One region of the Hyphomicrobium sp. CS1GBMeth3 genome, then DNA from elsewhere that is predicted to be linked to it. Evidence: predicted binding sites of a transcription regulator. Region 1 holds the regulator's gene; each other region holds the start of a gene.
What was found. Region 1 encodes PhoB, which activates phosphate uptake and scavenging genes when phosphate is short. Its sites were predicted from a motif close to TGTCATNNANCTGTCAT; they were not measured.

Region 1 (5,913 bases):
GTCGGGACCCTGCGAACGCTGCGGACGACCGAGGGGATCGCGCGGCGTATCGCCGGACTGACCATAGCGTTGCGGCATGTTGCGCATCATCTCCTGCGCCATGCTCTGGGCGCCCTGGCGCATCTGGTCGAGGGCGCGGCCCTGCTGCTCCGTCGCTTCGGCGAGGTCACCGCGCTCAAGAGCATCCCCAGCGCTCTGCATGGCGCTTTCGGCGTCGCCGAGCTGTTGGCTGGGGCTGCCGCCTTTTTCGCGCATTTCCTGTTGCAGGCGACCGAGCCGGTCGCGCAGTTCCTTCTGGCGCCGCGTCAGCTCCTCGAGGCCGCCTTGCCGGTCACCCTGGCCGAACTGGCTGCCTTGACCTTGCTGACCTTCGCCACCCTGCTGTCCGCGCTGGCCACGGCCGCGTTGCGCCTGATCGGATTGGCCCGGAGGAGCGCCGACATCACCTTGCTGGCCGTCGCCGCCCATGCCCTTCATGCCGGGTGGCGGACGCTGTTGGCCTTGATTGCCCTGCTGCTGGCCATCCTGGCGGCGCTCGCCGAAGGTGTCGTCCATGAGCTGCTGCTGGTCTCCGACCATGTTGCCCAGCTCTTCCATCATTTTCATCATCTCTTGGTTGCGCTGAGCCTGGGCCTGGTCCTGCTGGCCAGACTGGAGGCGCTCCATGAGATCCTGCATTTCGGAAAGCAACTGCTGGGCCTGCTCGCGCGCACCGCTGCGGGCCATGTCCTCGAGGTTGCGCATCATGCGCTCGAGGTCTTCCTGCGCCAGCATCTGCTGATCGGGGTTCTGGCCCTCCTGTGGCTCGCCGCCCTGGTTCTCCTGCGCGAGCTGCTTCAGGAACTCGTTCATCGCTTGCCGCAGCTCTTGCATGAGCTGCTTGATCTCTTCCTCGGAGGCGCCGTCCTCCAGTGCCTTGGCAAGCTTGTCCTGCGCGTCCTTCAGCGCGCGTTCGGCATCCGACAGGCTGCCGTCCTCGATGCGCAGCGCGATCTGCCACAACTGATCGATGACGCTCTTCATGCCGGCGCGCGTGCGGTCGTTCATCAACCGGTGACGCGCCGTGCGCAGGCCGAGGTAGATCCGCGGGTCGTCGATGAAGCCATCCGGCTCCAGCGTCAGCGCGTCGAGGGCGAACACGACCCTCGGTCCATAGCGTGTATCCTCGAGCAGCTTCTTGCGCTGCTCCACCACCGCGCGGGCAAGCGGCTTCGTGAACTGGCGCTCGGGCAGGATCATCTCGAGGCCCGGGCTTCGACCGACCTGGCCGGCCACGTCCGTCGCCTCGAGTGTCATGATGACCTTGCGGCCCGCCCAGGGATGAGAGGCCACGTCGAAGTAGGTGTGCGCCTCGGCGCCGGTTGCGTTCGGGCGCGGCAGGCGCAGCTCGAGCTTGGGCGGGCGCATCAGCGGCGGGCGCGGGCCGCTCGGCTTCTCGGGTGCGGCCCAGGCCTTCTTGGGGTCGGCGGGCGGATCCGGTAGTCGCTTCAGCTTCGTTTCCGCGGAGGCGACGCCATAGTCGTCCTCGACCTTGTAGGTCACCTTGAGCGAGCCGCGCGGTGTCAGCTCCGGCGGGCGCGTCAGCGAGATGCGCGGCAACTGGTCCGGAATGATGTCGATCTGCCAGCGTGCGAGTTCCGTGCTGCCCGCGAGTGCGCGCACGGTCGCCGAGCGCGTCATCACGTAGCGGACCTCCTGCAGGTCGCCGACGTCCTTTTCCGGCTTGGCGTCGATGCGTTCGACCTTGGCGGTTTCGCCCGCCGGAACAGTCGGCTCGACCTCGATCGCGAGCGGTGTCGAACCCATGCCGCCGACGCGCACGATCAGCTGGCTCTTGGTTGGCGCCTGCGGGGGACGTGTTTGGGCTGCGACTTCGCCGTCGGCAGGTGGGCGCTTCGCGCTGCCCGCTCCGTCGGCCAGCATGACCGGCGGCCGGCCCGTATAGGTGGGCGGGGTCAGCCAAGCGTCGAGGCGGGCCTCGGAGGCGGCGATGGACGGGCCGAAGACGAAGGCGCTGCGGATTCGATCGGCGATGCTGTCACCGACAAGCGCGGTAAGGCCAATGACGCCCAGGAGTGCCGCGGCGCGAACGGCATACGGATCGAAACGGTCGGTGCGGGGCCGCGGCTTGCCGGCCTGCAGCTTTGCGAGCAGGGCGGCCATGCGCTCGCGGTGCGCGTGCCAGATGGCGCGGGTGGCCGGGTCGGACGAGGACGCGCTCAGCGTGTCCTCGTAGGAGGTGGCCGGGCGATGCGGAATGCCGGACGCGCGCTCGATACGCCGGATCGCCTCGTCGCGGGTCGGCCATTTGACGCGCGCCAGCGACACCAATGCGGCCAGCAGGGCGAGCGCGAACAGGGTCAGCAGCGCGAGGTGAACCGCGACCGGGAGATGCGGCCATACCCCGGTGTAGGACACGAGCAGGAAGGCTGCGACGACCGCCAGCACGAGCCAGATCTTCAGCCAGATCTGCTCGAAGACGGCGGCCAAGCGCGCACGCCAGATCTTGAGATCGAAGGCGCGGTTTGCCGACGTCGGTCCCTGATGGTTCTCCATGCGAGAAACCTAACACGGGCCCATTGGGCGGTTCATTACAAACCGCTAACGTTCACAGGGCGCGCGAGGCCCCTCGGACGGCCCAGATGGGGTCGGGAGGCCCGGTTTTCGCGGTCCGAGGGCCCGGTGACGCACGGAGCGGAGATTGGTCGGATCAGTGGCGGATCGGGAGCGTGCGCTGCGCCACCATCGCCTCGGCGCCGGCGATCAGCATCGGGTCGAACAGGCTCGCCTGACGCAGGCTCGTCCAGCGGCGCTCGGAGGCGAGGCTACCCATGGGGCCAGCCGCATCCCAGATCTGGGTGAACGAGCGGCTGGCGTAACCCGCGGTGACGGGGCTGTCGGAATAGAGTTCGTAGGCGTCGCGCTTCAGAGGATCGCGGCGCATGCAGTCGCCAAGCCAAGCCGTGGCCCGGTCGAGCACGAGCTGCTCGTGGGCGTCGAGCACGCGAACGTCGGTCACGAAGCGGCAGTCGATTCCCTCGGGCATCGCCTGGCTATCCCGGCGCGTGAGCACGGCCTGCATGCTTATACCCGCGGCAGTGATTTCCGGGGCGAGCTCAGCGAAGGCGCGGGCGACGGGGCTCTCGGACGACAGCGCCAGCAGGCGATAGGTAGTCACGCCGGGCGCGACGCCCGAAGCGCGGTGGCTGTCCAGATGGTTGGTGATGAAGGCCCGCAGCCGCGCTTCCTTTTCCTCCCTGGGCATGACGTTCGGTCGAGCGTTTTGGGGGAAGCGCATGCGTCTCTTGTCCTTCTTTCGGAGCGGGCTTTGGAGCCCGCTCCCCGTCGTGTTGTTGCGGGCCATTTAGGCGCTAAGACGGTTAAGCAAGTGTTTGCGTTGACCCCCGGCATGGGCGGGCTTGCGGGTGGCAGGCGCATATTGGGCGCTAAAAGTTTGGGGCTGCGCTTTTGAAGATCGATGTGAAGGTTCGGGCGTATCTGTCTCGCATTGCCTTCAGTTTTTTCGATTTCGTTCTGGGTTCTGGCGCGTGCGCGATGGTGCGGCATCGCAACGCGGCGAGGTACGCATCGCGCGACCGGGAATAATTTTTTTGTGGCTTATGGTTGGGGCGCCGGCGCGCGGGGCAGGCACGGCAAGCGTGAGGCCTGGGGCGCGCATCAGGTTCAGGCGCGCCCGCCGAGGACTTAGCCGTTGCTGCGTTCGCCGAAGACGTAGCCGGAGCCGCGCACGGTGCGGATCGGGTCGCGCTCCTTACCGCGGATCAGTGCCTTGCGCAGGCGGCCGACGTGGACGTCGACTGTCCGCTCGTCGACATAGGCGTCGCGGCCCCAAACGCCGTCGAGAAGCTGGGCGCGCGACAGTACGCGGCCAGGGCTCTCCATCAGGAACTCGAGCAGGCGGAACTCGGTGGGGCCGAGGTGCACCTCGCGCAGGCCGCGCGTGACCTTGTGCGCGGGGCGGTCGAGCTCGATGTCGGCGAAGCGCAGAATGTCCGCCATGCGGTCGGGGGCCGAGCGACGGAGGATTGCTTTCACGCGGGCCATCAGCTCGGGGAGCGAGAAGGGCTTCACGACATAATCGTCTGCGCCGGTGGAGAGACCGCGGATGCGGTCTCCCTCTTCGCCGCGGGCGGTCAGCATGACGATCGGGATGGACTTGGTCTCCATCCGCGCCCGCATGCGCCGGCAGATCTCGATGCCTGAAACGCCAGGCAGCATCCAGTCCAACACGAGCAGGTCCGGCTTCTCCTCCGCGACCAAGAGCTCCGCCTCCTCGCCGTTCTCCGCGTGCGAGACGCGAAAGCCCTCGGCTTCCAGATTGTAGCGCAGCATCTCCGCCAGAGGCGCTTCGTCCTCGATCAGAAGTATTTTTGCCGTCATCGTTCGTTCGCTTGCCTCGAATTACCGGCTCAATCCTTCGAGAAGAGAGTTGAGCTTGTGTCGTCGCCCTTCGGGCGGTCGTCGGCGATGTTCACGCCCTTGACGAGGAAGTGGATGGTCTCGGCGATGTTGGTCGTGTGGTCGCCGACGCGCTCGATGTTCTTGGCGCCGAACAGGAGGTGCGTCGACAGGCCGATGTTGCGCGGATCCTCCATCATGTAGGTCAGGAGCTCGCGGAACAGCGAATTGTACATCGAGTCGATCTTCTCGTCTCCGCGCCAGACCGCCAAAGCCCGGTCGGCATTGCGCGCCGAATAGGCGTCGAGCACGTCCTTGAGCTGCGCGAGAGCCAGCTCGCCCATGTGGCGCAGTCCGGTCATCAGCGGTTTGGGGTGCGATTCATCGGCGATCGCTAGGGCGCGCTTGGCGATGTTCTTTGCGAGGTCGCCGACGCGCTCGAGGTCGCCCGTGATGCGCAGAGCCGCCATGACGTGGCGCAGGTCGTCGGCCAGTGGCTGACGGCGGGCGATCATGGAGATCACCTGCTCCTCGATGTCGCGCTCGAGCTGGTCGATCTGTTTGTCAGTCGTGACGACCTGCTCGGCGAGGCGTGGATCGCGGCGCTCCAGTGCGTCGAGCGACTCGCCGAGGATGTGCTCGGCGAGGCCGCCCATCTGGGCGATCTTCCTGTCGAGGAGGGCCAGCTCTTCCTCGTAGGACTTCACGATATGCTCGTTCATGGACTCTTGTTCTCCTTTGGGCCCGGCGGCCACGGCAATGTCACTTAAGGATCCCTTGGAGGCGGATCGGGATCCACGCCACGGCGTGAAGCCGGACAATAGGGTTCTGCGTTCGGTCGTCATTGGACGGTCTCCCGGGCGCTCTCTGGCTAGCCGAAGCGGCCGGTGATGTAGTCCTGCGTGCGCTGGTCCTTCGGGTTGGTGAAAATGTCGGTGGTCTCACCTTCCTCGACAAGGACTCCGAGATGGAAGAATGCCGTCCGCTGCGATACGCGGGCCGCTTGCTGCATCGAGTGGGTGACGATGACGATGCAGAAATTACTCTTCAGCTCGTCGATCAGCTCTTCGACCTTGGCGGTGGCGATGGGATCGAGCGCCGAGCACGGCTCGTCCATCAGGATGACCTCGGGGCTTACGGCGACGGCGCGCGCGATGCAGAGGCGCTGCTGCTGACCACCCGAAAGGCCGGTGCCGGGATCGTTCAGGCGATCCTTGACCTCGGTCCAAAGCGCCGCCCGCTCAAGGCTCTTTTGCACGATCTGGTCGAGTTCGGCTTTGGACGACGCGAGGCCGTGAATGCGCGGGCCGTAGGCGACGTTCTCGTAAATGGACTTGGGGAACGGGTTCGGCTTCTGGAACACCATGCCGACGCGCGCGCGCAGCTGCACGACGTCGAGCGACGGATCGTAGATGTCTTGGTCGTCGATGGTGATCTTACCCGTAACGCGGCAGATCGGGATGGTGTCGTTCATGCGGTTGATGCAGCGCAGGA
Region 2 (5,913 bases), 180 kb from region 1:
CCGCGGTGGTGGGCTCTCAGCTTTGGGATGCGCACCGCGCCGCCAACGCCAACGCGGCAGGGGCTGAATTCGAAGCAGCCAATGCGCTGCTCGACTCCGGGAAAACCGAGGACGCGGCCAAGGCTTTCGGCGAACTGGTACAGAGCGGCCCCCAGGGCTACGCGTCTTTGGCCGCCTTATCGCAGGCGGGAGCCTATCTCAAGCTCGATAAGCGCACGGAAGCGCTCGCGGTTTTCGACAAGCTCGCCGAGGATGCGTCGGCCGACAGGCTGCTCGCCAACTTCGCGCGGCTGCAGGCGGCGTCGTTGAGGCTTGGGGAAGCCGACTTTACCGAGATGCAGAATCGGCTCACCCCTTTGATCAGTGACGACAGCCCGTGGCGCTTTACGGCGCGTGAGCTGCTCGGCACGGCCGCGTTGAAGGCGGGGAACATCGACGAGGCGCGCAAGACACTCGCGCCGCTGCTCGCTGATAGTGGATTGGGGCAGGCTGCAAGCGAGCGCGTCCATCGCCTGATGGCTAAGATCGCCACAGCGGAGCTGGGAGCGTCCGATAAGGCGCCCGCGGCCGAGCCGGCACCGGCGGCGCCCGAGGCGGGCGCCAAACCAGACGCAGAGAAACCCGCGTCGGCTCCCTGAGGTCGACGCCCGGAGACAGCTACATGGCGCGTGATCGCTTGGGCCGAGCTCGAACCTGCGGGGCAATCCTCCTCGCGGCGGGTGCGATGCTCGGTGGCTGCTCCGACAGCCTGCCGAGCCTGCCCAAGGTCAGCGAGCTCAACCCGTTCAAGGAGACGGAGCCGCCGTTGCCGGGCAAGCGCATTCCCGTGCTGCCGGCGCAGGAGCGCAACGTCGGCGAGCTTGCCGAGGCGTCGGGGCCCATCGTACTGCCGTCGCCGCAGCTCAACGAGGCATGGGCGCAGGCCGGTGGAACGCCGAACAACGCGCCGGGGCACCTCGCGCTTTCCGGCAGTAACCTGAAGCAGGCGTGGAGCGCCAGCGCCGGCCGCGGCACGAGCAAGGTCGGGCGCGTTACCGCGAGCCCCATCGTCTATGACGGCCGCGTTTTCACGCTCGATGCCGACGGCGCGGTCAGCGCCTTCTCGATGTCGGGCGGCTCTTCGCTTTGGAAGACCTCGCTCAAGCCAAAAACGGACAAGCAGGGCGCGAGCAGCCTGTCGGTTGCCGCGCAGAACATTCTCTATCTCACGGCCGAGGATGGCGGCGGCTATGGCGGCGGCGTCGCCGCCGAAGGCGGCCGGATCTTTGCAGCCAGCGGCTGGGGCTCCGTCGTGGCGCTCGATCCAGCCACTGGCAATGCCATCTGGGAAAAGAACCTCGGCATCCCCGTCCGTTCGGCGCCGACCGTCGCTCAGGACCGCGTCTTCATACTGACGGTCGAAGGGCGGCTTTACTGCCTCTCGACCATCGATGGCGCAGAGCTCTGGGTCGTGCGCGGCTTGCCGCAAACAGCGAGCCTGGGCCTCAACGCCAGCCCGGCCGTGGCGGAAGACGTCGTGGTCGTGCCCTACTCGACCGGCGACGTTGTTGCGATCCGCGTTTCAGATGGCAGCGGCCTGTGGTCGGAGAGCCTCGCGCGCTCGCGCACGACCTCGCAACTCGCATCGATGAGCGATGCGGCTCGCCCCGTCGTCGACAACGGTACCGTGTTCGCCATCGGCCACGGCGGACGCATGGTGGCCACCGCAGCCAAGACTGGCGAACGGCTGTGGTCGCTCACCGTACCCGGCACGCAAGCGCCGTACGTCGTGGGCGACAGCGTGTTCGTGGTCGATACCTCCGGGCTGCTAATGGCGCTCAATCGGACCGACGGGCGCACGAAGTGGACGACCAAGCTCCCGGGCTCAACGACCTGGGCCGGCCCGGTGCTGGCCAACGGCATGCTTTGGCTGGCGTCGAAGGACGGGCAGCTCACGGCCGTGGATGCAACGACAGGGCGTGTCGGCGGGCAGATGTCGGTCGGCGGCGCCGTGTACGTTCCGCCCGTCGTTGCGCAGGGCCAGATGTTCGTGCTCAGGGACGACGCCACGCTCGTGGCCTTGAACTGACCGCGCAGCTTCGCGGCGGTTCACCGGGATCCCGCATGCCTCAGGACGAACAGCTACCCCCTTCCGACAAGGCGCGGGCGAAATCCACCTCGCTTGGCTGGCCCGATTACGTGTTGCGCGGGGCGGTGGTTGTCTCGCTGGCGATGCTTCTCATGCATCTGTTCGGCAGCGACGACGAACGCGAGGCCGCGGTGCCTTGGGCTGTCGCTGAGCATGAACCTGCCGAGAACGGTCTGCCGGTGCTCGCCGCCCATGCGGAGGCGGTGTGGGCACGCGTTGCGCTCGTGCTGGGCAGGCTCGGTCATCTCGACGGCAGCGACACGTCGGCGCTTCCCCATATTCGCACGGCGCTTAAGCGTTACCAGCACACGGTCGGGGTGCGCGAGACCGGCACGCTCGACCAGGAGCTCCTGAACCGCCTTTTCGACGAGCCTATTGATCTCGATCCGTACATTGTGCGCGGCGCGGCGGTGCACGGCCGCTGGTTCCTCGTGATGGGACCGGAGCGCTGCGAGATCTCTGCCGGCGCGAGCCGTATCGACGGTCGGGTTCTGGTGACGGAACGTCCCGTGCTGAGGTTCGGCCGCGAGCGGCAAGTGATGCGTGATGACGAGATCGACATCGATCTCGGGACAAAGGGACAGTTCGAAGCCGCCACGCCGGTCGTGGTTTCGGCCGGTGACAAGCGCCTGCCGCTGCGGGCCGGCGGAGGCAAGATCGCGATGGCTCTGGAGCCGCGTTCTGCGTGGCTGCGAGAGATCGTGCGTGCACTCAGCGCTCACGAGGGAGAGGTGCAGATGAGCGGTGCCTCGGCTCTGGGTGGCCCGCTCACGCTGTCATTTCCGACCGCTGGGTTCGAGGCGGCCTATCGGGCGATGGCCTCGACATGCGGCGCGGGAGCTCTCGCCTGGATCGAGGGGTGAGGGTGGGGCGGGGCTAGGCCGTGACCATGACGCCTCGCCCGTGAGGGCCAGCCGGTGTCCGAATTTCGGTGAGGTCACGTCGGAGTTTGACCGTAAGCGATCATCCTGCCTCGCAGAACGGAAGGTGCGAGCGCGCTGAGTGACAGTTTTGTGACAAGACGGCGTTTAGATGCTAGCTCGCTCCCGGCGCTGAGGGAGGACCGGGCACGACATGGGTAAGCCGTCACTCGATAAAGATCTGAAAAAAGTCGGACATCTGGAAAAGGCGACGGGGAGTCTCGCCCAGTCGCTGGCCGCGCCCGGCCTGCTCGCCGTCTTCATGGCCGGCTCGATTGTCACCGCCAGTCTCGCGCTCGGAGACAGTTCGCACACGCTACTTGTCGTCTTCGCTGCGGTGGTTGCCGCGTACATGGCGCTGAACGTCGGCGCCAACGATGTCGCCAATAACATGGGGCCTGCGGTCGGCAGCCGGGTGCTGAGCATGGCGGGTGCAATCGCCATTGCTGCGATTGCGGAGACGGCTGGGGCGATCTTGGCCGGCGGGGACGTGGTCAATACCGTGGCGAAGGATCTGATCGTCAAAGACCACGGGCTCGCAACGGACTCGTTCATCATGGTGATGATGGCGGCGCTCCTGGCGGCGGGAATGTGGTTGCATCTGGCGACCTTTCTCGGCGCGCCGGTTTCGACGACGCATTCCATTGTCGGCGCGGTGCTGGGCAGCGGGGCGATGGCGGCCGGCGTCGAGGCGGTGAACTGGGCAGTGATTGGCAAGATCGCGGTGAGCTGGGTGATCTCGCCGGTGTGCGGCGGGCTGATCGCGGCGTTTCTGTTGGGATCGGTGAAGTGGCTCGTCATCTTCCGCGACGACCGGATCATGGCGGCGAAGCGGTGGGTGCCGATCCTGGTCGCGCTGATGGCTGGTGTGTTCTCCATGTACATGGCGAGCAAGGGGCTAAGCCGGATCTGGAAACCAGATGCCATTACGGTGTTGGCGTTCGGCGTGGCGTTTTTCGTGCTGGGCTATGCGGTGTCGCGGCCGCTGGTGGTGCGGCGGGCTACTGTGATCGCGAACACGCGCAAGGACGTGGCCGGGTGTTTCAACGTGCCGTTGATTTTCGCGGTGGGGCTGTTGTCGTTCGCGCATGGGGCAAACGATGTGGCAAACGCGGTGGGACCACTGGCGGCGATCGTGTCGGTGGCGCAGACGGAGGCCGGCGTTGAAGCTCAGGTGGCGTTGCCCATGTGGGTGCTGGCGATCGGTGCGCTCGGGATTTCGCTGGGGTTGACGCTATTCGGACCGCGACTGATTAGGACGGTGGGTGAGAAGATCACCAAGATGGATCCCATCCGGGCCTATTGCGTGGCGCTATCGGCGGCAATCACGGTGCTGGTGGCCTCGGCCATGGGGCTGCCGGTGTCGTCGACGCACGTCGCAATCGGGGCGGTATTCGGGGTGGGATACCTGCGCGAGATCCTGACCAACAAAGGCGTGCCGAATCTGGCGGTAAAGCCGCGGTCGGTGTTTCTCAAGCCGTCGCATCTGAACGGCACGCCGGAGGAGGCGATCCTCAATTACGCAAAGCGGGAGAAGAGGCGGCTGGTGCGACGGCAGTACGTGTTCGGAATCGCGGCGGCCTGGGTCGTGACGGTGCCGGCGGCGGCGCTGCTGGCGGCGGCGCTCTATGCGTCGATGCGGTGGGTTACGGGCTGAGTTTGGGACACCACGCGGCGGCTGAACATGGTCGCGAGGTCGGTGAGGGCAGGATCGGCAAGCAGGTGCTTGGCCTCGCGGAGCAAAACCCAATGCCGCTGGCGACTGCCCTGCTCGGGCCAAGTGTCATGCTGCCGAGTGACGCGGAGGGGATAGAGATCGACCTCGATGACGCGGCGCCGCATGCCCTTCTTGATGGTGCGGTAGGTGCCGATAGGCTCGTGTTCGACGATGCCTTCGACGCCGGCCTCTTCGAGAGCCTCGATCTCGGCCGAGCGCCACGGCGTTTCTCCTTCGACCACGGAGCCCTTCGGCACGATCCAACGGCCGGTGCGGCGCGACGTGACGAGCAGAAATACGATACGGCCTTCGATGACGGCGTAGGGCAGCGCACCGACTTGCCTTGTCGCATCCGGCGAACGCCAGCGGAGAAAGAGCTGATCGAGAACATACTGTGCGATGTTTGGCATGAGGTGAGGTGCGGCCTTTCTTGAGCGCAGCACTCTACCCTTCCACCTCAATGGCACAAGCCTATGTGTGCGGATTGGCCCAGCTTTCCGTGCGGAATGCGCAGCTGACGCCTCTGGTGGCGAAGCCTCTGGGGATGGCCGAGACAGGCGATCTGTGGAGGTGCACGGTCGGTGTGCGCGAAATGGATACGCCCGATCTGGCGCTTTTGAACGCACACGGGGCATCGGGCCCGAGCCCCATGATCATCTCGTCGAGCGTGTCGCTGTCGATTGGCTGAGGCCGGTTTCGCGGAAACAGGTCGCGCTTCCAGTAACTCTTCGGACATCCGCCTTCCGCTAACCGCTGGCGGCCTCGCGCTTTGCGCCGACGCCGAAGCGGCGCTCGATGTAGTCCTCGACGAGGGTCTTGAAATCCGACGCGATGTTGGGGCCGCGCAGCGTCATCGCTTTCTTGCCGTCGATGAAGACGGGAGCGGCTGGGCTCTCGCCCGTGCCCGGCAGCGAGATGCCGATGTCGGCGTGCTTGCTCTCACCGGGGCCGTTCACGATGCAGCCCATGACCGCGAAGGTCAGCGTTTCGACGCCAGGATAGCGCGTCTTCCAATCCGGCATGCGGTCGCGGATCATGGTTTCGACGTCGCGCGCCAGCTCCTGGAACACGGTCGACGTGGTGCGTCCGCAGCCGGGGCAGGCGGCCACCACCGGAACGAACGAGCGGAAGCCCATGGTCTGCAGGAT
Region 3 (5,913 bases), 150 kb from region 1:
TCCCGGCAGCGAATAGGCCCGGGCGAAGCCGTCGCTGATCAGCCGCTTCTGCACCCAAACACCGTCGCTCGCGGAGCCCGCGTAGACCTGCGCCAGGACGCGCCCGTAGCGATCGCGCCGCCGTCCCTCGTAGCGAAGCGTGACGGCACGGTCGGTGACGAGCGCGGAAAGCGCGCGCGACGCCTGCTCCGCGAGCATCCTGTCGCGGCTTTTCGCGGAAGGATCGTTTGGCTCAGGCGCCAGCGCGCCAATGAGGCGAACTTCGCGTCCATCGTCGAGCAGCAGCGTCTCGCCGTCGATCACGTGCAGCACGTCATGACTGCCGCCGCTCTCCGGCGCGCAAGGAACACCGTCCGCGGCCGCCAGAGCAGAGAGGCTCCATAAGGCCACGGCACCGGCAACGGCTGACCTGAGCGTGCATTTCAAACGCGTCATCCGACACTCGATCCGAAGTTGTCGAGCATCTCATGGCCGCGCCATTTGGTCATCTCTTAACGCCCGGAAGAGAAATCGAATGCCGCGAGACCGACGGATCCGAGGTGTCCGTCAGCTGCGATCGCTTCGTCGAAGCCGGGGCCGAAGCGGCCGGGCTCCGAAAGACCAGGGGGCGAGCCACCACGCGCGGATAATGATGGTGCAAGCCCCGCCCCCGCTTCGAGCGTCACGCCGTCGGCTGCACCGTCCCAGATGATTTCCTCGATGGAGAACAGGTAGTCGCGCCCACTGGCGTGATGCACGACAAAGTCGGGCGAGATGTGCGGTGCCCGCGCTGGCAGCGCCTCGATGCGGATCTCTCCGGCACCGGAGTAGTCGACCGTATCGATGCCGTCGTCGGCGTAGGGGAGACCCGGCTGTCCGCCGTGCAGAATGTTGATGCCTTTCGACCAGCGGAAGACATCGTTTCCCGAGCCACCGTAGAGTTTGTCGACGACACCGGCGGCGTCGCCGCCGATCAGCACGTCGTGGCCGTCGCCGCCGACGAGCGTGGTGAAGTCCCGCGAAACGCGCAGCGTGTCATCGCCGGACGTGCCGAGCAGCGTCGTCGTCCCGGGCGAGAAACGCAGCCCCGAAGGCAAGGCGCTCGAGACGTCGATGCCGGCGTAATGCAACAGCGAGGCCACGAGCGACGACGAGTTGATCGTAGGGAGCGGCGACGTTGGCAGTGTAATCGGGATATAGGGAAACCTCTGCGCTTCGATGTCGGAGGCATGGGCTACGAGCTTCGCCCAAAGCGAGGTCGCCTCGCTTCCCGCGGCGATCTTCTGCGCGCCGCGGCTGATCTCCGTTCCGATCTTGTCCTCGAGCTCTGCGCCCACGACGCCGCCGTTGGCATCGGAAAGCGTCGTGCCGCCATCCCAGCCTTCCACAGCAAGTCGCGCACCGCTTTTGTCCGGCTCTCGAAGTCCTTCGATCACGAACCAATCGTCCTGCCGAGCTAAGCCGGAGCGGTTATGCCGGAAGACGATCTGCAGGTGGTCGAAGCCGAGGATCCCGAGCCGCATGACTTGCACCGGCAGCCTCTCGACGGTTACGGACGGCATCCTGCGCTCCAAACACTGTCGAACGCAGAATATCAATCAGAGATTGAACATATGTATAAGTGCTCTCTAAAATAGATGATCCTGCGACAATCTTTCCCAATCCCTGATAATCGGGCAATATTGCTTCAAAAAAGAGCACACAGCCTAGTTTATTAACGGGAAGGGGAGACTGCCATGGAGGGAACATCTCTTAAAAGCTTGGTCCTGGGCTTCATCGCCGGTGCCATTGCCTACGTCACGGTCCATGAGGCCATCGGCCTATGGCTGCTCAACAACGGCTACGCGACCCGCGTGCCGTGGTCCTTGGAGCCGTCGCTGTCGACGGGCCTCCCGGAACTCGCGTCCGGGGCGGCTTGGGGCGGCCTTTGGGGCGCGATCGTCGCCTTCATCCTCGGCAAGGTGCCGAGAGGCGCTCTGACGTTCCGCGGAGCCCTCATCGGGCTGCTCGGCACGGCCGTGGTCGGTGTGCTCGTCATGCTGCCGCTGATCCGGAGCGAGCCGCCGTTCCTCGGCAGCGACGTCAATCGCATCTGGCCGGAGCTTCTGATCGGCGCCGGGTTCGGCGCCGTGACCGCCTGGCTCTACGGCTTCTTCACCTCGGGCTTCCGGCTGCCCTAACGATGCGGAGCCTCTTTTTCACGTGAATCGAAAACGGCCGCGTCATGTCCTGGCGCGGCCGTCTCCATTTCAGGACGGCGGGTAAGCCCGCGCCAGATAATCGGCGCCGGATTCGGTGAGCTTGGGATCGATTGCGCCGACGGCGCTCGCGTCCTTCTCCGCATAATCCAAAGACGAAAGGAGGACCCGCATCGCCTCGAGCCGCGCGCGGCGCTGATCATTGGCGTTGATGACCGTCCACGGACTGATCGTCGTGTGCGTGAAGCGAAGCATATCTGCCTCCGCACGCGAGTAGTCGTCGTACTTTCCGATGGCCGCGATATCGACGTCCGTCACTTTCCAGCGCTTGAAGGGATCGTGCTGCCGCTCGTGGAAGCGCTTGAGCTGCATTTCGCGCCCGACCGTCAGGTAGATCTTGAAGAAGTGGATGTTGTCGCGCACGAGCAGCGCCTCGAACTCGGGGGCATCGCGTAGGAAGCGCGCCGTCTCGTCCTCGGTGCAGAACCCCATCACGCGCTCGACGCCGGCCCGATTGTACCAGGACCGGTCGAACAGAACCATGTCACCGCGCGTCGGCAAGTGGGCCACGTAGCGCTGGAAATACCATTGCCCCCGCTCCGCATCGGTGGGCTTGGAGAGCGCTACGGCGCGCGAATGGCGCGGATTGATGCGCTCGAGAATGCGGGAGATGCAGCCGCCCTTGCCGGAGGTGTCGCGCCCTTCGAACACCACGACGACGCGCTCGCGTTTCGCCTGGACATGGTCCTGCAACTTGATGAGCTCGAGTTGCAGCGCCTGCAGCTGCTCCTCGTAAGGCTTACGCTTGAGCTTGTTGTCGTACGGATAGCCGCCAGATTTCAGCGCCCGCTCGTCGATCTCCTCCGGCAGCTTGGGATCGTCGAGGTTGAAATCGGGATACGGCCGGCTGGCGCCGGACTTGGTCTTGGATGGCGTTCCCGCCTTCTCGCTCTTCGCCTTGCCCATGATGTCCTCGAATGCGGCTTGGGGGCTGGCTCGCCGACCCCAAACGAACTGTCACACAAGTGTTGTTTATCGGGGGCCTCGGCCATGCGCCAAGATCGAAGGGAGCCCCATCTTGACAACCATGACCTCGGAAACGGCCTCCGCGGTGCACCGTGAGAGTTGAGGCCATTATGCAGATCGAGGCAATATGGGATCCCATGACGGACCCCCGGCCGCTGGTGCGATCCCTGTCGGCACCCAGATCGAGCGTGGAGCGCGTTTTAGCGCAGTTTCGTGCGTTGCGCCGCCGCCTTCGCGAGCGCGCGCGCGCGCTCGCACTGGTTGCGATCGTGTTTACCGTGTTGTGGTTCGCGGGCGGGCTGTCCGGAGCCCTGGCCCTGACCAGCTTCCTTCTCATGGCTATGGTCGTTGCAGGCCGTGAACCTGCGGAGTCCGACGGTGAGAAGGAGAGGTCCCCGGATGTGGAGCCGCGCCGGCGTGGCGGCTCAGGCGGTGGCAACGATCGCGAAGGCGAGAGCTGGCGCCTGATCGTCGATGCGGTGCCCGACGCCACAGTGGCGCTGGACCACAACTTCAACATCATCCATTTCAACGCCCGCCTCGAAGAGCTGTTTCCCAACATCCGGGTGGGCCAGCCGCTGAGCCAGCTCTCGCGCCATCCGGAGTTGAATGCTGCGGTGGAGCGGGCCGTGACGGCCAACCAGCAGGTGGTGGTCGACCTCTACGAGCGGGTGCCTGTCGAGCGTCGGCTATCGGCGACGATCTCTCGCATTGGCGGTCGTGAGATCCGGCGCGGACTGCCGTTTCTGATCGCCTGCTTCCGCGATCTCACCGAGCAGGACAAGCTCGCTCAGATGCGGGCCGACTTCATCGCCAACGCCAGCCACGAGCTGCGCACGCCGCTCGCGTCGTTGCGCGGATTCGTGGAGACGTTGCAGGGCCCCGCGCGAGACGATCCCGAGGCACGCGCCCGCTTCCTCGCCATCATGTCGAGCCAGGCCAACCGTATGACGCGGTTGATCGACGATCTCCTGTCGCTAAGCCGTGCCGAGATGCGAGTCCACCTGCCGCCGCGCGGCATCGTCGATCTCAACGAGGTGGCCTCTTACGTCGCTCAGGCGCTCGATCCCGTAGCAGCTTCGTCGAAGGCAAAGATCGCCGTCACCAAGGCGGAGGGCCCCGTGCGCATTCGCGGCGATCGGGACGAGATCGTGCAGGTGCTGCAGAACCTCGTGCACAACGCCATCAAGTATGGTCGCGAAGGCGGTCGCATCGAGATCGCGATCTCACGCGTGCTCGATGGCTCGCCGCCTCGCCCGCGCGTGCTGCTTGCGGTCGCCGACGACGGCCAGGGCATTGCTCCGGAGCATCTGCCGCGCCTCACCGAGCGCTTCTATCGCGCGAACGCGCAGGCAAGCCGCGAAAAGGGCGGAACGGGACTTGGTCTCGCCATCGTCAAGCACATCGTGCTTCGCCACCGTGGCGAGCTCCGGATCTCGAGCACGCTCGGCAAGGGATCGACATTCTCGATCCTGTTCGACGAGGTCGGAAACAGGAGCTGACGACGCTCAGTCCGTGCGGTACTTCTTGAGCTCGCGCACGAGCGAGGCCAATCGCTCGGCAACTTCTGCGCCGGTATCGACCGACGCCTTGAGCGTTGCGCGGTTCTGGATCAGCTTGTTGAGCAGATCCTGGCACTCGCCGAAGCCGAAGAAGATCTCCTCCGGCGCGTCCACCGTGCCGTCCTCGATGGCGCACATGACCTCGAAGGCGCTCTGCGAGGCAAGCACCAGCATCGACGCCACGTCGTTGATCGCCTGCTGGTAGAGCTTGGAGGCATCCGGCCCGACGCGCGGTCCGTGCACGCCGAATTTCAGCGGCGAGGAGCCCTGCGCGCCTTCGCCGGTGAACAGTTTGGGATTGCGCTGGAAGCGACGGAAGATCTCGACGAGATGCAGGCAGCACGTCTCAAGCTCGCGCAGCGCCGTAACCGCCTTGCGCTTGGGCCGCAAGCGGTCTCCGCTGCGCTCGCGCGCCGCCCAGTTGATGGTCGCGATCGAGGAGATGGTGCCGAGTGCTGCGATAGCCGGCAGCACGGCCGCGAACGGATCGGGCGCGATCCGCGTATCGGCTTCGGGAGACTCTGCCGGATTTTTCTTTCCCGCCAAGGCGCGAATGTCCTCCCGTCGGCCGGATTAACGCGGCTGATCCCCTGCTCCTACACCCAAGCGCAGAGGCGTGCCAGCGCTAAGAAGCCCCGGTCCGACGGTGCTCGCACCCGTGCTCAGAATGTCTTTCCGAGGCGCGCGTCGACCGATTGGCTGTTGGCACCGCGGATCACGAAATAGAACATGATGGTCGCCCAGAGAATCGACTTTTCAGCCCCGGCATACCCCTCGCTCTTCAGGATCCAGTGAAAATAGACCGTGACCAGCAGCACGAACATTGCACCGAAAGCGGCCGGGCGCGTGAGCAAGCCGATGGCGATCAGAATACCGCCGAAGAACTCGGTCATCGAGAGCAGGACGGCCCAGAACGCGGCGGGACCGGGAAAGAATCCGATAGTCTCTACCAGCCCCACCGGGCCAAGCGGGTTCATGATCTTGGGAAAGCCGTGCGTCACCAGCGCGAGGCCGGCGACGACGCGAAGCAGCGTTTCTGCGAACTCACCGAGGCTCCCATAAACAGGCCCCAGGCCGGGAATGATGAGCTGGTTTGAAGGACGGATCGGATCGTTCGACATCGGTGCGCTCCCCATTGACTATTATCA
Region 4 (5,913 bases), 260 kb from region 1:
TGAGTGCCCGCGCCGCTCGAGACGTTTTTTATCTGATCTTCAGAAGGGGTTGGTCGAGGCAAGACATCGTCTTGCGTCGACCTCTCCGGCCCTAGGCCGGAGCAGGCAACGCATTGCCGGTATCAGGGGTATGCGAAGCCGAAACGGAAGCGCGTAAGCTTGCCGTGCTGGAATTCATACTCTGCGTAGTAGACGGGATATCCGAAGGCCTTGAGCTCCGGGTCCTTGTCGGCGTTCGCGATCTCGTACTCGAAGAACAGCTCGTTGCCGGTCTTCTGATGCGTCTTGAAGCAGGTCCCGAAGCGGGACTGCACGTCGCGCACGCTCATGCCGAGCTCAATGCCTTGCCCGGTTCTGAATTTTTCGATCGGCAGGTCGGGTAGCGTCAGGGCCTCGGTGCTCGCTTCGCGTACCTCGACTTCGGCGTACTCGTCGTCGTCAGCACCATAGTGAGAAAACAGGACCAGCTCCTCGGCGCCGTTCGTCGAGACAAAGCGTGCGTGTGGGAGATCGTCCTCGCTCTCTTCGATCTTCGCGTTGGCGCCGACTACCTTGATGGCGCTGTCGCGGTTGGTCAGGACGATGCCGCTGATCGAGGTGTCGGGGTTTTTCATCCGACATTTGGCTGCGGTTTCTCCGGTGAAGCCGCAGCCCAGAATAAGGATTGGAAGGGCCCAGCTGATCCATGAACGCAATGGCATCAACAGCCTGATCTCGCCGTACGCCCGAGCGCATTGCGGACACACATGCTGATCCGCTTGCGCCTTTCAAGGCAGGTCTTCCCGGAAGGCTCTAGAGCATAGCCAATTCCGACTCGGTCGCCAGTCCAAATTCCCATCCCAACCTTACGAATGACGTAAGGCCTATTTGATCGAATGGAATGCTGGACTTAGACGGCGCGGGCGCGGCCCATTTGAATGCGTCGGATAGCGTTCTCGTCGCGCTGGCGCGTCAGCGCGAGGGCGCTCTCGATATTCGCGAGAAACAGCTTAGCCGCGGCTTCCCAGGTGAACGCCAGCGCCGCCTGACGGACCCGGGCGCGGTCGAGGCTTTGTGCGGAAACAGCCGCGGCGCCCAGGTCGTCCGACAGGATGCCGGAAATGCCGGGGGCTATCAGATCCTTGGGACCGATCGCGGGGAAGGCGGCCACCGGCACGCCACAGGCCATGGCCTCGAGCATGACCATGCCGAACGTGTCCGTTAGGCTCGGGAACACGAAGACGTCGGCGGAGGCGTAGCAATCGGCGAGGTCCTGGCCTTCGCGGACGCCTGTGAAAACAACTTGCGGATAGCGCGCTTCGAGTTCGGCGAGCTGTGGACCGTCGCCGACCACAACCTTGGTGCCCGGAATATCGAGGCGCAGAAAGGCCTCGATATTCTTTTCGATCGCGACGCGGCCCGCGTAGAGGAAAACCTGGCCGTTGCCGAAGAGGCGCGCGGGGCGCGGGCGGAATAGCTCCGTATCGACCCCGCGGGTCCAGGGCAGGATGCGGTCGAAGCCGCGCTGGTCGAGGTCGGCCGCCAAGCTCTTGGTTGCGACCATCACGCCGGCGCTCGGCGCGTGAAAGTGCCGTTGCGCGGCGTAGACCCAACGCTCGGGGATGGGCCAGCGGGCGCTCACGTAGTCGGCAAACCGCGTGTGGAAGCTGGTGGTGAAGGGCAGGGCACGGCGCCGGCAGTAGGCGCGGACCATCCAGCCGACAGGTCCCTCGGTTGCGATGTGGATGGCCTCCGCCCGCGCTTCGTCGATCAGGGTTGCGCAGCGTTTGCGGTCAGGGATGGCGAGGCCGATCTCGGGATAGCTCGGGCACGGCACGCAGCGGAAGTTTTCCGGGCCGAGTACGATCAGCTCGCATTCCAGCCGGCGCAACTCGAGCGCGAGACGCTGGTAGGTCCGCACGACGCCGTTGATCTGAGGAGCCCACGCATCGGTTGCGAGGAGTAGCCGCATTACGCCGCCTGAAGGGCCGGATCCGGGAGGGACTGTGCTTCGCGCTCGCGCAAGACGTCATGCCAGCGGATCAGCTCCAGCTCTCCTGACGGGCCTTCTCCGATCGCCGTGCAGCTCTCAACCCAATCTCCGGTGTTGATGTAATGCACGCCGTCGATGTCTCGGCTCGCCGCGTGATGGATGTGGCCGCAGATGACGCCGTCCACGTCGTGACGGCGGGCTTCCTCGGCGAGGTTCTTCTCGAACTCTCCGATGAAGCTTACCGCCGTCTTCACGCGATGCTTCAGGTATGCCGAGAGCGACCAGTAGCCGAGGCCCAGGCGGCGGCGGATGAAGTTCAGTGGCCAGTTCGACCACAGGGCCAACTCGTAGCCGCGGTCTCCGAGGAAAGCGAGCCAGCGGGCGTAGCGCACGACCACGTCGTACTCGTCGCCGTGAAGGACGATGAAGCGGCGCCCGTCGGCTGTCGTGTGCATCGCCTGGCGTTCGATCTCGATGCCGCCGAAGTGCATGCCCGCGTAATCGCGGATGCCTTCGTCGTGGTTGCCCGGGATGTAGATGATGCGGGTGCCCTTGCGCGCCTTGCGCAGCAGCTTCTGGAGCACGTCGTTGTGGGTCTGCGGCCAGACCGCGCCGCGCTTGATGCGCCAGAAATCAAGGATGTCGCCTACGAGGTAGATGGTTTCCGCCTCGGTGTGCTTCAGAAAGTCGAGCAGCATATCGGCCTGGGACGCGCGTGTGCCGAGATGCACGTCAGAGATGAACAACGTCCGGTAGAAGCGCTCAGTCCCCATGCTCCCCTCCGCATTTGAGCGGGTCATGGGCCCCTTACACGGGATTTGCATTTCAGGAGTATGACAGTCCGAACGCCGACGGGGGTGCGCCGTTGCCGCGGTGCAACGAGTTGGCAGTCTTAGTAAATGCGCACGGGAAAGTAGCGCTCGACCAGCTCTTGGAAGCGGCCGCTCTGGCGCACGCGTTTCAGGGCTGTGTTGATGAGCGACTTGATCTGCGGGTCGTTGCGCGGCAGCGCCACCGCGAGGCCGTCGCCGAAGTATTTGGGCTCGAGGAAAGCATCGCCGCGGAACTCGCAGCACTGGCGCGAGAGCGATCCATTGAGCCAGAACGCGAGGCTGATGGCGTCATCGAAGACGAGGTCTACTTTGGCCTGCTGCAGCGCCTCGCGGGCGAGCTCCGGGTTCTCGAACAACACGATACGGCTGTCGCGGTAGAACGCCTTGACGAAGGCCTCGTGCGCCGTGCCCTTGGCGACGCCGATGGTCACTCCGTCCAACTCGTCGGGTGTGGTCGCGTGCTCGGCATCGCCCTTGCGGGCGGCAAAGCGGCCCGGCGTGTAGAAGTAGCTGTCGGAGAAGTCGACCTCGGCAAGGCTCGTTGCGGATACGCGGTGCGCGGCGATCACGGCGTCGGCGTCGCCGCGCCTGAGCCCAATCAGAAGTTCCTCCCAGGGGCGCACCTTGATGTCGCAGGCCGCTCCTGCCTCGAGGCAGATGGCGCGCGCGAGATCGACATTGAAGCCCGAGAGCACGCCTTCGTCGTCGTAATAATTGAAAGGCGGGAACTCGCTTTCGGTCAGGAAGCGGATGACGAAGCGCCGTGGTTCGGATGGCGCGGCCGCAATCGCATCGCTTTCCTGGGCCGAGGCTTGGAAGCTCAGTCCGGCCAGGAGACAGACACCGAAGACGGCCGCGAGCGCGCATACGAGGATGCGGCTGCCGGGCAGGCTGCGTGCTGCGGTGCGGGAGTGGATGCGAGGGATCATCATGTGATGGGCGGCGTCCGCGGTATGGATCAGAATCCTATTTAACATCGGAACCAATATGGCAAGATCATCCGCGGCGGGAGCTGTGTGAAAAGCTCCCTTCGGCGGAGCCTGATCGATCGGCAGGCGCGTTTCGCCGCGCGCAGGCCTCTCGAGGCGGCTCCGGGGGATAGCCGCGGGCGGATCGTGCCCGGGGGGAGGCGCTGGGGGGCATTTTCAAGGTGTCTGAGCGACTTGACGGCCGTGTCGAAGCGGCGCGCCAGGCCACGGGGCTGCGTGCGATGCTGGCGTGGTCCCGCAGCCGACAGGTTGGCTTGTGGCGGGCCCCGGCGCGTCCGACGCTGCGTAAGGTTCCTTCTCCCTCGCCATCGGAACGGGGTGGCGCTGACATCGATCAGGCTGCCATCGGCTTGCGCCGTCTGCGGCCGGACCTTTCGGCGGGCGAACCCACATGGGCGTGGCAGAAGTGGACGCTCGTTTCCCTGCTGGTTGCGCTGGGGGGTGCCGGCGTCGCAGTACCGCAACATGCCCTGTTCGTGCTGGTGGCCGTTCTGGTGCTGCCGTTTTCTTGCGTGGTGGCGCTGCGCTCGGCGGCCTTGTGGTTCACGGCGGCCGACAAGCGCCGTGGTGCGAGCGCCGGTTCAGTCGTCCTCATCGCCGAGGCCGAGCTGCCGCGGTATTCGCTTCTCGTTCCCCTCTACGATGAGGCCGACGTCGTCCCAGATCTCGTCGCGGCGCTGAGCGCAATCGATTATCCGCGCGATCGGCTCGAAGTGTTTTTGATCGTCGAGGCGGCGGATCTTGCGACACGTCGGGCCGTGTCGGCGGTGACACTGCCGTCTTTCATGACGGTTGTGATTGTGCCCGACGGCAATCCGCGCACCAAGCCGCGCGCACTCAACTTCGCGCTTCACTGCGCAACCGGGGATGTCGTCGTCGTTTACGATGCGGAGGATGTGCCGGAGCCGGACCAGTTGCGGCGGGCGGCCGGGTTGCTCGCCGCGAGCCCGCGAATTGGCTGCGTGCAAGCGCGTCTCAATGTGCTCAATGCCGACGAGACTTGGCTCACGCGACAATTCGCGATCGAGTACACGGCGCTGTTCGATTGCCTGCTGCCGACGTTCGAGCGGCTGGGTCTGCCCGTACCTCTTGGTGGAACCTCCAATCATTTCCCCCGCGCCGTGCTCGAAAAAGTCGGCGCCTGGGACCCTTACAACGTCACGGAGGATGCCGATCTCGGCATTCGGCTGGCGCGCTTCGGTCTCGATGTGAAAGTTGTCGCCTCGACGACCTGGGAAGAGGCGCCAGACAACTTTTCGAGCTGGCGCAACCAGCGGACACGGTGGCTCAAGGGCTGGATGCAGACGTATCTCGTTCATATGCGCCGGCCGCTCGAAACGGCGCGGGACCTCGGCTGGGCGCGCTTCTTCGGATTTCAGGTGCTGATGGGCGGGCTCATCCTCTCGGCCTTGGTCCATCCCTGGTTCTATGTGGCGGCAGCGGTCGAGGTGGCGTTCGGGCCGCTGCAAACGCTGCATCACCATGCGCTCTCGGACGTCATCACCGCGCTTGGGCTGGTCAATCTGGTGCTCGGTTATGTGACGGGTGTCGCGCTTGGTTGGGCGGCGGTCGTCGGGCGCGGCCGGTGGAAACTTGCGGTGTGGGCACTCACCATGCCGATCTATTGGCTTTTCATTTCGTTCGCTGCCTATCGCGCGCTCCTCCAACTCGCGAGTGCGCCCTACAAGTGGGAAAAGACCCGGCATCGGCCGCGAGCCGCCTTCATCGGCCAAGCTTCTGCGGCGGCGGGCACTGGCGAGCCATCCGGACAGATCAAAGTTTAACGAAGTCTTGAACGGCCCTTTGAGGTGTTTCCCTTAGCTTTGTCCGGTGGGCTCAGGTGAGCCTGGTCTCCAAGGACGCGTTTCCATGGGTACCTTGAGTGCTGTTCTGCTGTTCGTGATCGCGCATATCGTGGCCTGGTCTGCACTGGGCGGCGGCTGGCGCGGTGCGGCGCGAGCGCCGTTTGCCGTGTTCCTCCCGGCGCTCGCCCTTCTCCTGCTCAATGCGGTGGTGACCGATTCCTTCGAGAGCCTCGGTGCCACGGTCATGACGCTCGTGACTTGGGAGATGCTCTATCTCTTCCTGTATGTTTGCTTGAGGCTGATCTCGCGGCCCA

Region 2: the regulator PhoB is predicted to act here: its motif matches at 3,131-3,147, upstream of CS1GBM3_RS12585 (inorganic phosphate transporter).
Region 3: the regulator PhoB is predicted to act here: its motif matches at 3,193-3,209, upstream of ppk2 (polyphosphate kinase 2).
Region 4: the regulator PhoB is predicted to act here: its motif matches at 2,795-2,811, upstream of CS1GBM3_RS12255 (UDP-2,3-diacylglucosamine diphosphatase).

The regions. Positions count from the first base shown of each region.
Region 1 covers NZ_FPHO01000003.1:1,312,326-1,318,238, reverse strand. Annotated here, with positions in the region: gene CS1GBM3_RS13495 (TIGR02302 family protein) at 1-2,556, opposite strand, end outside; gene CS1GBM3_RS13490 (hypothetical protein) at 2,711-3,265, opposite strand; gene phoB (phosphate regulon transcriptional regulator PhoB) at 3,706-4,401, opposite strand; gene phoU (phosphate signaling complex protein PhoU) at 4,431-5,141, opposite strand; gene pstB (phosphate ABC transporter ATP-binding protein PstB) at 5,291-5,913, opposite strand, start outside.
Region 2 covers NZ_FPHO01000003.1:1,129,334-1,135,246, reverse strand. Annotated here, with positions in the region: gene CS1GBM3_RS12600 (tetratricopeptide repeat protein) at 1-638, shown strand, start outside; gene CS1GBM3_RS12595 (outer membrane protein assembly factor BamB family protein) at 662-2,068, shown strand; gene CS1GBM3_RS12590 (hypothetical protein) at 2,104-2,991, shown strand; gene CS1GBM3_RS12585 (inorganic phosphate transporter) at 3,203-4,705, shown strand; gene CS1GBM3_RS12580 (NUDIX hydrolase) at 4,675-5,208, opposite strand; gene ispG (flavodoxin-dependent (E)-4-hydroxy-3-methylbut-2-enyl-diphosphate synthase) at 5,512-5,913, opposite strand, start outside.
Region 3 covers NZ_FPHO01000003.1:1,464,062-1,469,974, forward strand. Annotated here, with positions in the region: gene CS1GBM3_RS14175 (thermonuclease family protein) at 1-435, opposite strand, end outside; gene CS1GBM3_RS14180 (calcium-binding protein) at 492-1,541, opposite strand; gene CS1GBM3_RS14185 (hypothetical protein) at 1,716-2,159, shown strand; gene ppk2 (polyphosphate kinase 2) at 2,229-3,143, opposite strand; gene CS1GBM3_RS14195 (ATP-binding protein) at 3,341-4,705, shown strand; gene CS1GBM3_RS14200 (hypothetical protein) at 4,712-5,311, opposite strand; gene CS1GBM3_RS14205 (DoxX family protein) at 5,428-5,886, opposite strand.
Region 4 covers NZ_FPHO01000003.1:1,051,510-1,057,422, reverse strand. Annotated here, with positions in the region: gene CS1GBM3_RS12265 (hypothetical protein) at 123-614, opposite strand; gene CS1GBM3_RS12260 (glycosyltransferase family 4 protein) at 890-1,951, opposite strand; gene CS1GBM3_RS12255 (UDP-2,3-diacylglucosamine diphosphatase) at 1,951-2,745, opposite strand; gene CS1GBM3_RS12250 (transporter substrate-binding domain-containing protein) at 2,865-3,737, opposite strand; gene CS1GBM3_RS12245 (glycosyltransferase) at 3,956-5,578, shown strand; gene CS1GBM3_RS12240 (hypothetical protein) at 5,664-5,913, shown strand, end outside.